DNA from 3 places in the Pseudomonas sp. JL3 genome. Region 3 is predicted to be linked to each of the others. Evidence: predicted binding sites of a transcription regulator. Region 3 holds the regulator's gene; each other region holds the start of a gene.
The links. The regulator FliA, encoded in region 3, starts transcription of late flagellar genes. The targets are predictions, from matches to a motif close to CTAAAGTTTNNNNNNNNNNNGCCGNTAA.
Positions count from the first base shown of each region.

Region 1: MMG91_RS01090 (methyl-accepting chemotaxis protein) is a predicted target of FliA. The motif match lies at 1,405-1,432, and genes of this name have one in related genera.
Region 2: MMG91_RS15430 (methyl-accepting chemotaxis protein) is a predicted target of FliA. The motif match lies at 1,618-1,645, and genes of this name have one in related genera.

Region 1 is NZ_JAKWJK010000001.1:259,821-263,098, forward strand. It holds gene MMG91_RS01080 (aldo/keto reductase) at 1-488, shown strand, start outside; gene MMG91_RS01085 (hypothetical protein) at 538-1,065, opposite strand; gene MMG91_RS01090 (methyl-accepting chemotaxis protein) at 1,498-3,278, shown strand, end outside.
Region 2 is NZ_JAKWJK010000008.1:1,001-4,278, reverse strand. It holds gene MMG91_RS15430 (methyl-accepting chemotaxis protein) at 1-1,511, opposite strand, end outside; gene MMG91_RS15425 (LysR substrate-binding domain-containing protein) at 1,696-2,616, opposite strand; gene MMG91_RS15420 (NorM family multidrug efflux MATE transporter) at 2,774-3,278, shown strand, end outside.
Region 3 is NZ_JAKWJK010000010.1:140,617-143,894, reverse strand. It holds gene MMG91_RS18110 (protein phosphatase CheZ) at 1-757, opposite strand, end outside; gene MMG91_RS18105 (chemotaxis response regulator CheY) at 780-1,151, opposite strand; gene fliA (RNA polymerase sigma factor FliA) at 1,319-2,059, opposite strand; gene fleN (flagellar synthesis regulator FleN) at 2,056-2,886, opposite strand; gene flhF (flagellar biosynthesis protein FlhF) at 3,003-3,278, opposite strand, start outside.

The sequences.
Region 1 (3,278 bases), on a different contig from region 3:
ATCCGATCAGTGCACTGCAAAGTGAGTATTCGCTGTGGAGTCGCGATCAAGAGGAGAACGGTTGCCTGGCCGCGTGCCAACGCCTGGGCGTTGCTTTTGTGCCTTACAGTCCGTTGGGCCGGGGCTTTTTGACCGGTGCGCTGAGAAGTCCGGATGACTTCGCAGCCGATGACTACCGTCGCTTCAGTCCACGTTTTCAAGGAGAAAACTTCGCAAAAAACCTGTTGCTGGTGCAGCAGGTGCAGGCTCTGGCCGCCGACAAGGGTGTGACGGCAGGCCAACTGGCGTTGGCATGGGTCCTGGCTCAAGGGGATTACCTGATCCCGATACCAGGCACCAAACAGCGCAAGTATCTGGAAGAAAATGTGGCGGCTCTGGACGTGAAGCTGAGCCGCGAAGAATTGCAGGCCCTGGAAGCGATATTCCCGGCCAATGCCACGGCAGGTCTGCGTTATCCGGAAGAAATCATGAAGTTGCTTGATCGGTAGCAGGTACCCGGCCCGTTCGAGCGTTCGAGCGGGCCAGCGCTGTCAAACATCACGCCTTGGACTTGACACCCTTGTCGGTCGGGGTCGTACCGTTGCCCTTGCCGTAAGTTTGCAAGTTCTGCAGTACGTAGATCGCCGTCTTGTATTCCGGAATCAGGCCAGCGGCGTACTTGTCACCCTTGATACTGTTGTTCTGAATGGTGTCCAGTTGCGTGGCGAAATACTCCAGTGCATTGAACTTCGCATCCGGGTCTTTCTGTACGCCAAATCGGTCAAACTTGTCTCCGGCATTAAGCAAGGTCATCGAAGTAATATCGGAAATCAGGCCTTTGCTTCTCAAGAAGGCACTGAGATTGCCCAGTTGCTTGGCGGAGACATTTTCCGGATCGAAGCCCTTGATGTTCCGGTGAAGTTTCTGCTCATCCATCTTCGCCGTATTGAGGGCATTGGGATTGTTCCCCACCAGTGCCAGCATCTGCTTGACCCGGGCGCTATGGGAAACAGGCTTGCTGCTGCCAGTGTCCTTGACCAACAAACCTGCTTTGCTTGTCCAGGCACCTGTATAGCCGATTGTCATGGCCGGGCTCCCGACTGAGTAACCGGATGCCGATCAACTAAAACACACAGACGTCCTTGTGAGGCGACCATAGAAGTACCTTGTTTAACCGAGTTAAGTGCGGGGAGTATCGATGCGCGCCCTCACGTCACCAACAAATATTTCCGTTTTTTACAATTCTTGTACATTTACGATACATACATAAAATCGCCCAGTTTCATTGGCCTACATGAACCTTTCGATATTGGCGCGGATAACTAATCAGGCTTTTATGTACGCCTTGGTTAGTTTGTTTGTATCAATGCGAACACGTTTCGCCTCATATCGCACATCACCTCGAAAAATCTTGTACGATCGTACCTAAAGCTCGACCTTCAGAAGCCGATATCCCTTCGACGCCCCGATTTTCAAACCCATATCCAATAATAAAAACGCTGCACAAGGACCGGTCCCATGCCCGCATTTCGTACCATTCAGGCTCGCTACACGCTGTTTCTGGTCCTGTTCATCCTGCTGTTATCCATCCTGACCGTGGTTGGCATCAGCCAACTGGTCGCGCCAAAACTGCGCCACACCGAAGAACAGGTGGCCCTCAATCGCATCGCCGAAGTGGCCGAACAGATCCAGGGCGAACTGAACAAGGTGCAAGCTCAGCAGCGCAGCATCACCCAGACCATTCCCCTGCTCGACAGCGCCGCCATCGACACGGTCCTGCCGGGCCTGGTTGATCAGTACGGTGAATTGAAAGTCTTCGGTGGCGGGATCTGGCCGTTGCCCGGTCAGCGCGAAGCCGGGCGCAACAAGTTCAGCACCTTCTGGCATCGCGATACTTCGGGGAAACTGGCGGTCAATACGTTCTGGAACAGCGACGCCGCGCCCAACTATTACGACCAGACCTGGTACAAGGGCGGCATGCAGACTCCGCGCGGCCAATGCGCCTGGGCCGCTGCCTATAAAGATGATGCCAGTGCCGAACCGCGCACCAACTGCGCCATGGCTATTCAGAAAAATGGCGCGGCGTACGGTGTCTCGACCATCGACGTCACGCTGGGTTTCTTCAACGACCTGGTGGCGCGCAAGGAAAAAGACTTGGGTGCAGAAATGCTGATCGTCGAGGCCGACGGCAAGATCATCAGCAACAGCTCGCGGATCAGCGGGCCGATCGTATTGAAAAACATCGCTGAACTGACCGGACAGTCGCCATTTGCCGCTCAGGTCAAGGCCGGACTGGCACAGCGGGACCAACCGCTGCAACGGGTCGAGTTCGATAACAAGGGTGAAGCCAGTACCTTCTTCATGCGTCCGATTGAAGGTACACCGTGGCTCCTCGCCACTGCCCTGCCGACCAAACTGATCACTGCCCAGCGTGACGATGTGCTCAACACGTTGAGCCTGTTGCAGATTCCGATGGTGATTCTGCTGGTGTTGCTGCAGGTCTACGCCATCCGCCAACTGATCCAGCGCATGAAAGCGTTGAAAGCCAACATCGACGCCTTGTCCACGGGCGATGCCGACCTTACCAAGCGCATCACCATCCGCGCCGAAGACGAGCTAGGCGCCATCGGTCATTCGGTAAACGCCTTTATTGCCTATTTGCAGAACATGATTGGCGAAGTCACTCAGGCGACGGGGGCGATGGCGTCGAGCCTGGAGAACTTGCAACGGACTTCCGCTCACACCAGCCAGATTCTGGTGCGTCACGCTTCGGAAACCGATCAGACCGTCACCGCCATCACCGAGATGAGTTCGACTGCTGACAGCGTCGCGCAGAACGCCGCCGAAACCGCCGCTTTCACACAACGCGCCAACGAGCACGCGGATCGCTCCCGCGTGGTGGTCGGCGAAGCGTCGAGCAGTGTGGTGGCGTTGATCGGTGAAGTAGCCAGTGCCACCCATAAAGTCGAAAGCATGCAACAGGACGCCCAACGCATCACCGAAATTCTCGGGGTGATTGGCGCCATCGCCGGGCAAACCAACTTGCTGGCGCTCAACGCCGCGATCGAAGCGGCCCGGGCCGGTGAGCAAGGCCGTGGGTTCGCGGTGGTCGCCGATGAAGTCCGCGCCCTCGCTGCCCGCACCCAGGCTAGCACTTCGGAAATCAACGAAATGCTGACCCGCCTGACCCAAGGCGTGAGTTCGTCGGTCAGCGCCATGGAAAACACCCAGGTCAGCTGTCAGTCGGCCGCCGATGCCACGGCGCGGGTCAACTCCGGCCTGGATGAAATGGCCGGCTC
Region 2 (3,278 bases), on a different contig from region 3:
TTGGTTTGTTCGGCGATCGCGGTAATCACCCCGACAATGCCGCCGATTTCCTGGGAGCGCTGGCCCAAGGTATTGATCACCGTCGCGGTGCTGTTCAGTGCACCGGCGATTTGCTCCAGGGATGAGGACGCTTCGTCCATCGACGTACGACCGATCTGGGTTTGCTGTGCGTTTTCCTGCGCCAGACGCTGGGTGTTGCTCATGTTATCGGCAATGTTCAGCGAGGTGGCGCTGAACTCTTCCACGGCGCCGGCCATGCTGGTGATTTCGCCGGACTGCTGCTCCATCCCTTCATAGGCGCCACCGGACAAACCGGATAACGCCTGGGCACGGCTGTTGACCTCACCCGAGGCTTTGCGGATGTGCTCGACCATGGTCGACAGGGCCTGGCTCATCTGATTGAAGGCGCGGGCAAGTTGGCCGATTTCGTCATTGCTCGACACGTTCAGGCGAACACTCAAATCACCAGCGCCCAAGGCTTCGGCCTGGCGCACCAAGTCACCCAGTGGCGCCAATTTGCTGCGCAGCAACCAGACCGCCGCCCCCACCGCCAGCAGCATCGCCAGCAGACTGCCGATCGCCAATTGAATGCCGACGCTCCAGGTCACGGCGCGGATTTCGGTTTTCGGCATGCTCGCCACCACCGACCACGGCCCGCCTTCGAACGGTACGGCAACACTGTAAAAGTCTTGCGACTTGTCGTTCCAGAAGTCGCCTTTGCCCGGTGTTTTGGCCAGACCGACGATGCTCGAGACCGCCTGATCCAGTGCCTCCACACCGGCAATAGGCACCAGCCATTTGCCTTGTTCATCCAGCAATGCCAGCGAACCGGTCTGACCGATGCGGAAGCGTTTGAGGTTGGCGAACTGCGCGTTCTGCGCGTCGGTGTAATCGAAACCCACGTACAGCACGGCAATGACCTTACCGCTGCTGTCGCGTACGGGGGTGTACTGCGACATGTAGAAGCGTTCGAAAAGCAAAGCTCGACCCACATAGTTCTGCCCCGCCATCAAACGGGCGTAAGCCGGATTCGCGTGGTCGAGCAGCGTGCCAATGGCACGGCTGCCGTCTTGTTTGGTGACATTCGTGCTGACCCGAATGAACTCTTCACCGCTGCGCACGAACACGGTCGCGACGCCTGCGGTCATTTGCTTGAATTCGTCGACTTCGGCGAAGTTGTTGTTCAACACATCACTGCCCAGGTGCAGGCCCGGAGTCTGCACACCCGCCACAGTCACCGGCTCATCCGGATGCACGCTCAAACCGGCACTGAAGCGCTTCTCGAACAGGCCGGCCAGGCGCTGGGTGCTTTCACGCAAGGTGCCGTGAAAGGTGCTCAGCTGATCGGCAAGCAAGCGGGCCTCACTGGCCAGATGCTCTTCGCGGGTGGCGAGGTTGGCCGAGTCAAGCGAGCGCAGGGCAAATACTGTGCTGCCACTGATGACAATCGCCAGAATCACGGCAAGCGCAAGACCCAGCTGTGAGGCAATCCGAGCACGAGGTTGAGACATGACAGCTCCTGACCCAGTGGCCGGATCATTCTGACCCGTCGCACACTCGGCAAAATTTCTGATTGTGGGGAAAACATGGAACCTGCACGACGGTGCCATCAGCAGATTTTCGGCGGCAAAGCTGAATACTTGAGCAATTAACGGGGATATGGCTCAAGGCCGCCATTGCGGCGGCTCCATCGATTCAGCCCAGGCGTTCGACATCCGGTAATTCCATGGCCCGGACTTCGCCTTGCAGGAAATCGCTCAGGCGACGCAAACGCTCACCGCCGGGGCGGGTTTTCGGCCAGACCAGGTAATAATGCTCACCACTGGCGACGGCCGTCGGCCACGGCAAACTCAGACGTCCCTGCGCAACATCCTCAGCCACCATCAGCAAGTCGCCCATGGACACGCCGTAACCTCGGGCAGCGGCGATCATGCCCAACTCCAACGTGTCGAATACCTGCCCGCCCTTGAGCGAGACTTGATCGGTCAGGCCCATGCGCTCCAGCCAGTTGCGCCAGTCACGACGGTCCGGCGTCGGGTGCAGCAACTCGGTACTGGCCAGGCGCGCAACGTCCCATGGTTGATCCTTCAGAAGATTCGGTGCGCCCACCGGAATCAGCTCTTCGGGGAACAGGAAAGTCGCCTCCCAGTCTGGTGGAAAATTCCCGTTGCTGAGGATGACAGCGCAGTCGAAGGGTTCGTGGTTGAAGTCCACCGTATCGATGTCCATCCAGGCGCTGGTCAATTGCACCTCGTTCCCCGGTCGCAGGTGTCGAAAACGACTGAGCCGCGCCAACAGCCAGCGCATGGTCAGGGTCGACGGGGCTTTCATGCGCAGGATGTCGTCCTCGGCGCGCAAGGTATTGCAGGCCCGCTCAAGGGCGGTGAAGCCTTCACGAATGCCGGGCAGGATCAGCCGCGCCGATTCGGTCAGTTGCAGGTTGCGCCCGCTGCGGTGAAACAGCCGACAGGCGAAATGCTCTTCGAGCGTACGAATGTGCCGGCTGACCGCACTTTGGGTGATCGACAGTTCTTCGGCGGCGCGGGTGAACGAGCTATGTCGCGCCGCCGCTTCGAATGCTCGCAGGGCATACAAGGGAGGAAGACGACGAGACATTGGGAAAGCTCCTATAGCGCGGTTGCCTCAACTTATCAGAAAGTCCCTGGCATGAGTTTTAATCATGCCACCCATCCTTTTTATCCCTTTGTGGAAACCCCGCAGAGCGCCGAGAATCGACGCTTCCTGTTCTCTCTGACAATCGAGCGTGATGATCATGCAGCATCCAGCGCGTATTGAACTCTGGGCCATCCTGCGGCTGGCGGGGCCGTTGATTGCCTCGCAGTTGGCGCACATGCTGATGGTCCTCACCGACACATTGATGATGGCGCGCCTGAGTCCCGAGGCGCTGGCCGGTGGTGGTCTGGGCGCAGCGACGTATTCGTTCGTGTCGATTTTCTGCATCGGCGTGATCGCCGCCGTCGGCACCCTGGTGGCGATCCGTCAGGGCGCGGGCGACATCATCGGCGCCGCGCGACTGACCCAGGCCGGGTTGTGGCTGGCCTGGTTGATGGCACTGGTGGCGGGGTTGCTGCTGTGGAACCTCAAACCGGTGTTGCTGCTGTTCGGACAGACCGCAACCAACGTTCAGGCGGCCGGCCAGTTTCTGTTGATCCTGCCGTTCGCCCTGCCCGGCTACCTGAGCTTCATGGCGCTGCGCGGCTTCACCAGCGCCATCGGCCGGGCGACACCGGTGATGGTCATCAGCCTCGCCGGCACCG
Region 3 (3,278 bases):
CATCGTCCTGACCGGACACAACATCTTCTCTTTTATCGGCATGAATCTGCGGACCTTCACCCTGCGAGAGATGTTTTTGTGGATCTTTTTCAGCCAGCATCGCTTCACGGTCATGTTCGATACCCGCAAAGCGGTCGACCTGACTGGCCATGAGCACGAGCTTGAGCAGGTTGCTTTCAACGTCGGTGACCAATTGGGTCACGCGCTTGATCACCTGACCGGTGAGGTCCTGGTAATCCTGGGCCAGCAGAATGTCGTTGAGGTTGCTCGACACGATGCGGTTGTCTTCGCTGCTGCGTGTCAGGAAACCGTCGACCCGCCGAGCCAGTTCGCGGAACTCTTCAGCCCCGACTTCGCGACGCATGAACCGTCCCCAATCCGTGCTCAGCGCCTGAGCTTCGTCGCTCAGGCTGTTGATCAGTGGCGTGGCATTTTCCACCAGGTCCATGGTGCGGTTGGCCGCGGCCTCGGTCAGCTTGACCACATAACCCAGGCGCTCGGTGGCATCCGTGATCTGAGACACTTCCTCGGCTTGCGGCATGTGCGGGTCAATCTGGAAATTGACGATCGCGCTATGCAGCTCGCGGGTGAGCTTGCCCACTTCCTGGTACAGGCCGCGGTCACGGGTCTGGTTGAGCTCATGGATCAGTTGCACAGCGTCGCCGAACCTGCCTTTTTCAAGGCTTTCGACCAGTTCGACCGCGTGTTTTTTCAGGGTCGACTCAAAATCGCCCTGTGAAGATTCGTTATGCTCCATAGCTCCCCCGTGGCGCAGTACATCAACCGATGCGTTCGAAAATCTTCTCGATTTTTTCTTTCAACGCCTGGGCTGTGAAGGGTTTGACCACATAGCCGTTAACACCGGCCTGGGCCGCTTCGATGATTTGCTCGCGCTTGGCTTCAGCGGTCACCATCAGCACCGGCAGGTGCTTGAGCTTTTCATCGGCGCGCACGTGACGCAGCAGGTCGATACCGGTCATGCCAGGCATGTTCCAGTCCGTTACCAGAAAGTCGATGCTCCCGCTGTTGAGCACCGGAATGGCAGTGGTGCCATCGTCAGCCTCGACCGTGTTGGTGAACCCAAGGTCACGCAACAGGTTTTTTATGATCCGCCGCATCGTTGAGAAGTCATCAACGATGAGGATTTTCATGTTCTTGTCCAATTCGACCTCCAAGCAGTCTTAAACGCGCCCAGCACCTGGACGCGCCATTTCAATCAATCCGGCAAAGCACTCAATGACTGTCTGGAGCACAACAGATCGAGACCGGCGCAGTTCAACACCACACCCGCTCCATTCGCAGTGTCCCCACACTGCCTTCAGCGCGCTCGCCACTCCCCCAAACGCCCCCGCAAACGGGCCGCGCACTGGCTGTGTAACTGGCTGACCCGCGATTCGCTGACCCCCAGGACCTCACCGATTTCCTTGAGATTCAACTCTTCGTCGTAGTACAGCGCCAACACCAGTCGCTCACGCTCCGGCAAATTGGCAATCGCGTCCGCCAGCGCCGCCTGGAAGCGTTCATCTTCCAGATCGCGTGACGGCTCGAGATGAGCACTGGCGCCATCCTCGTGCAGCCCTTCGTGTTCGCCGTCCTGCAACAGATCGTCGAAACTGAATAACCGGCTGCCCAGGGTGTCGTTCAAAATTCCGTAATAATCGTCGAGACTCAATTGGAGTTCGGCCGCAACTTCGTGATCTTTAGCGTCACGACCGGTTTTAGCTTCAATCGAGCGAATTGCGTCGCTGACCATGCGGGTATTGCGGTGAACCGAACGTGGTGCCCAGTCCCCCTTGCGCACTTCATCGAGCATCGCGCCGCGGATTCGAATGCCCGCGTACGTCTCGAAACTCGCGCCTTTGCTGGCGTCGTATTTGGTTGATACTTCCAGCAGGCCGATCATCCCGGCCTGGATCAAGTCTTCGACCTGGACACTGGCAGGCAAACGCGCCAGCAAGTGGTAGGCAATGCGTTTGACCAGTGGCGCGTAACGCTCGATCAGCTCGTACTGCGCGTCACGTGCCGACTTCTTGTAGAGGTTGTAGCCACTGGCTGTCATAGGACGGGTCCTGCGGTCTGTTGCACGAGGCGCTCGACGAAAAATTCCAGATGACCACGCGGGTTGGCCGGCAGCGGCCAGGTATCGACCTTCTGCGCAATGGCCTTGAACGCCAGGGCGCACTTGGAACGCGGGAAGGCTTCGTAGACGGCACGCTGCTTCTGCACGGCCTTGCGCACGCTTTCGTCGTAAGGCACCGCACCGACGTATTGCAAGGCGACGTCGAGGAAACGATCCGTGACCTTGGTCAACTTGGCGAACAGGTTGCGGCCTTCCTGCGGGCTCTGCGCCATGTTGGCCAGGACGCGGAAACGATTCATGCCGTAGTCGCGGTTAAGCAGTTTGATCAGCGCGTAGGCGTCAGTGATGGAGGTCGGCTCGTCGCACACCACCAGCAAGACTTCTTGCGCTGCGCGGACGAAACTGACTACCGAGTCACCAATGCCCGCAGCGGTGTCGATCACCAATACGTCAAGGTTGTCGCCGATGTCGCTGAAGGCCTGGATCAGGCCGGCATGCTGGGCCGGGCTCAGATGAACCATGCTCTGGGTGCCGGACGCAGCCGGGACGATGCGGATCCCGCCAGGCCCCTGCAACAGCACGTCGCGCAGCTCACAGCGGCCTTCGATCACGTCGGCCAGGGTACGTTTGGGTGTCAGCCCCAGCAGGACGTCGACGTTCGCCAGCCCCAGATCGGCATCCAGCAGCATGACGCGCCGGCCGAGCTCAGCTAGAGCCAGGGACAAGTTCACTGACACGTTAGTCTTCCCGACGCCACCTTTGCCGCCGGTCACCGCGATCACCTGTACGGGATGCATGCTGCCCATGTTATTTCTTTACCTTGTCTTACTTAGACGGAGGCCACATTACTGGCTGCGCGTTCACCAACTGAACAATGCATGGCAGACCATCGATGTAGGTACAAAAACTGTTCATTAATACCTCAGCCAACCCGCTTGGTCGGACTGTGGTAAATATCAGCGAACATATCAGCCATGGCTTCTTCGCTGGGTTCTTCCTGCATTTGCACGCTAACGGCGCGGCTGACCAACTGATGACGACGCGGCAGATGCAAATCATCCGGAATCCGCGGGCCATCGGTCAGGTAAGCCACCGGCAATTCATGACTAATGGCCAGGCTCAACACCTCACCCAAGCTTGCCGTTTCATCCAGTTTAGTCAGGATGCAGCCAGCGAGGCCGCAGCGCTTGTAACTGTG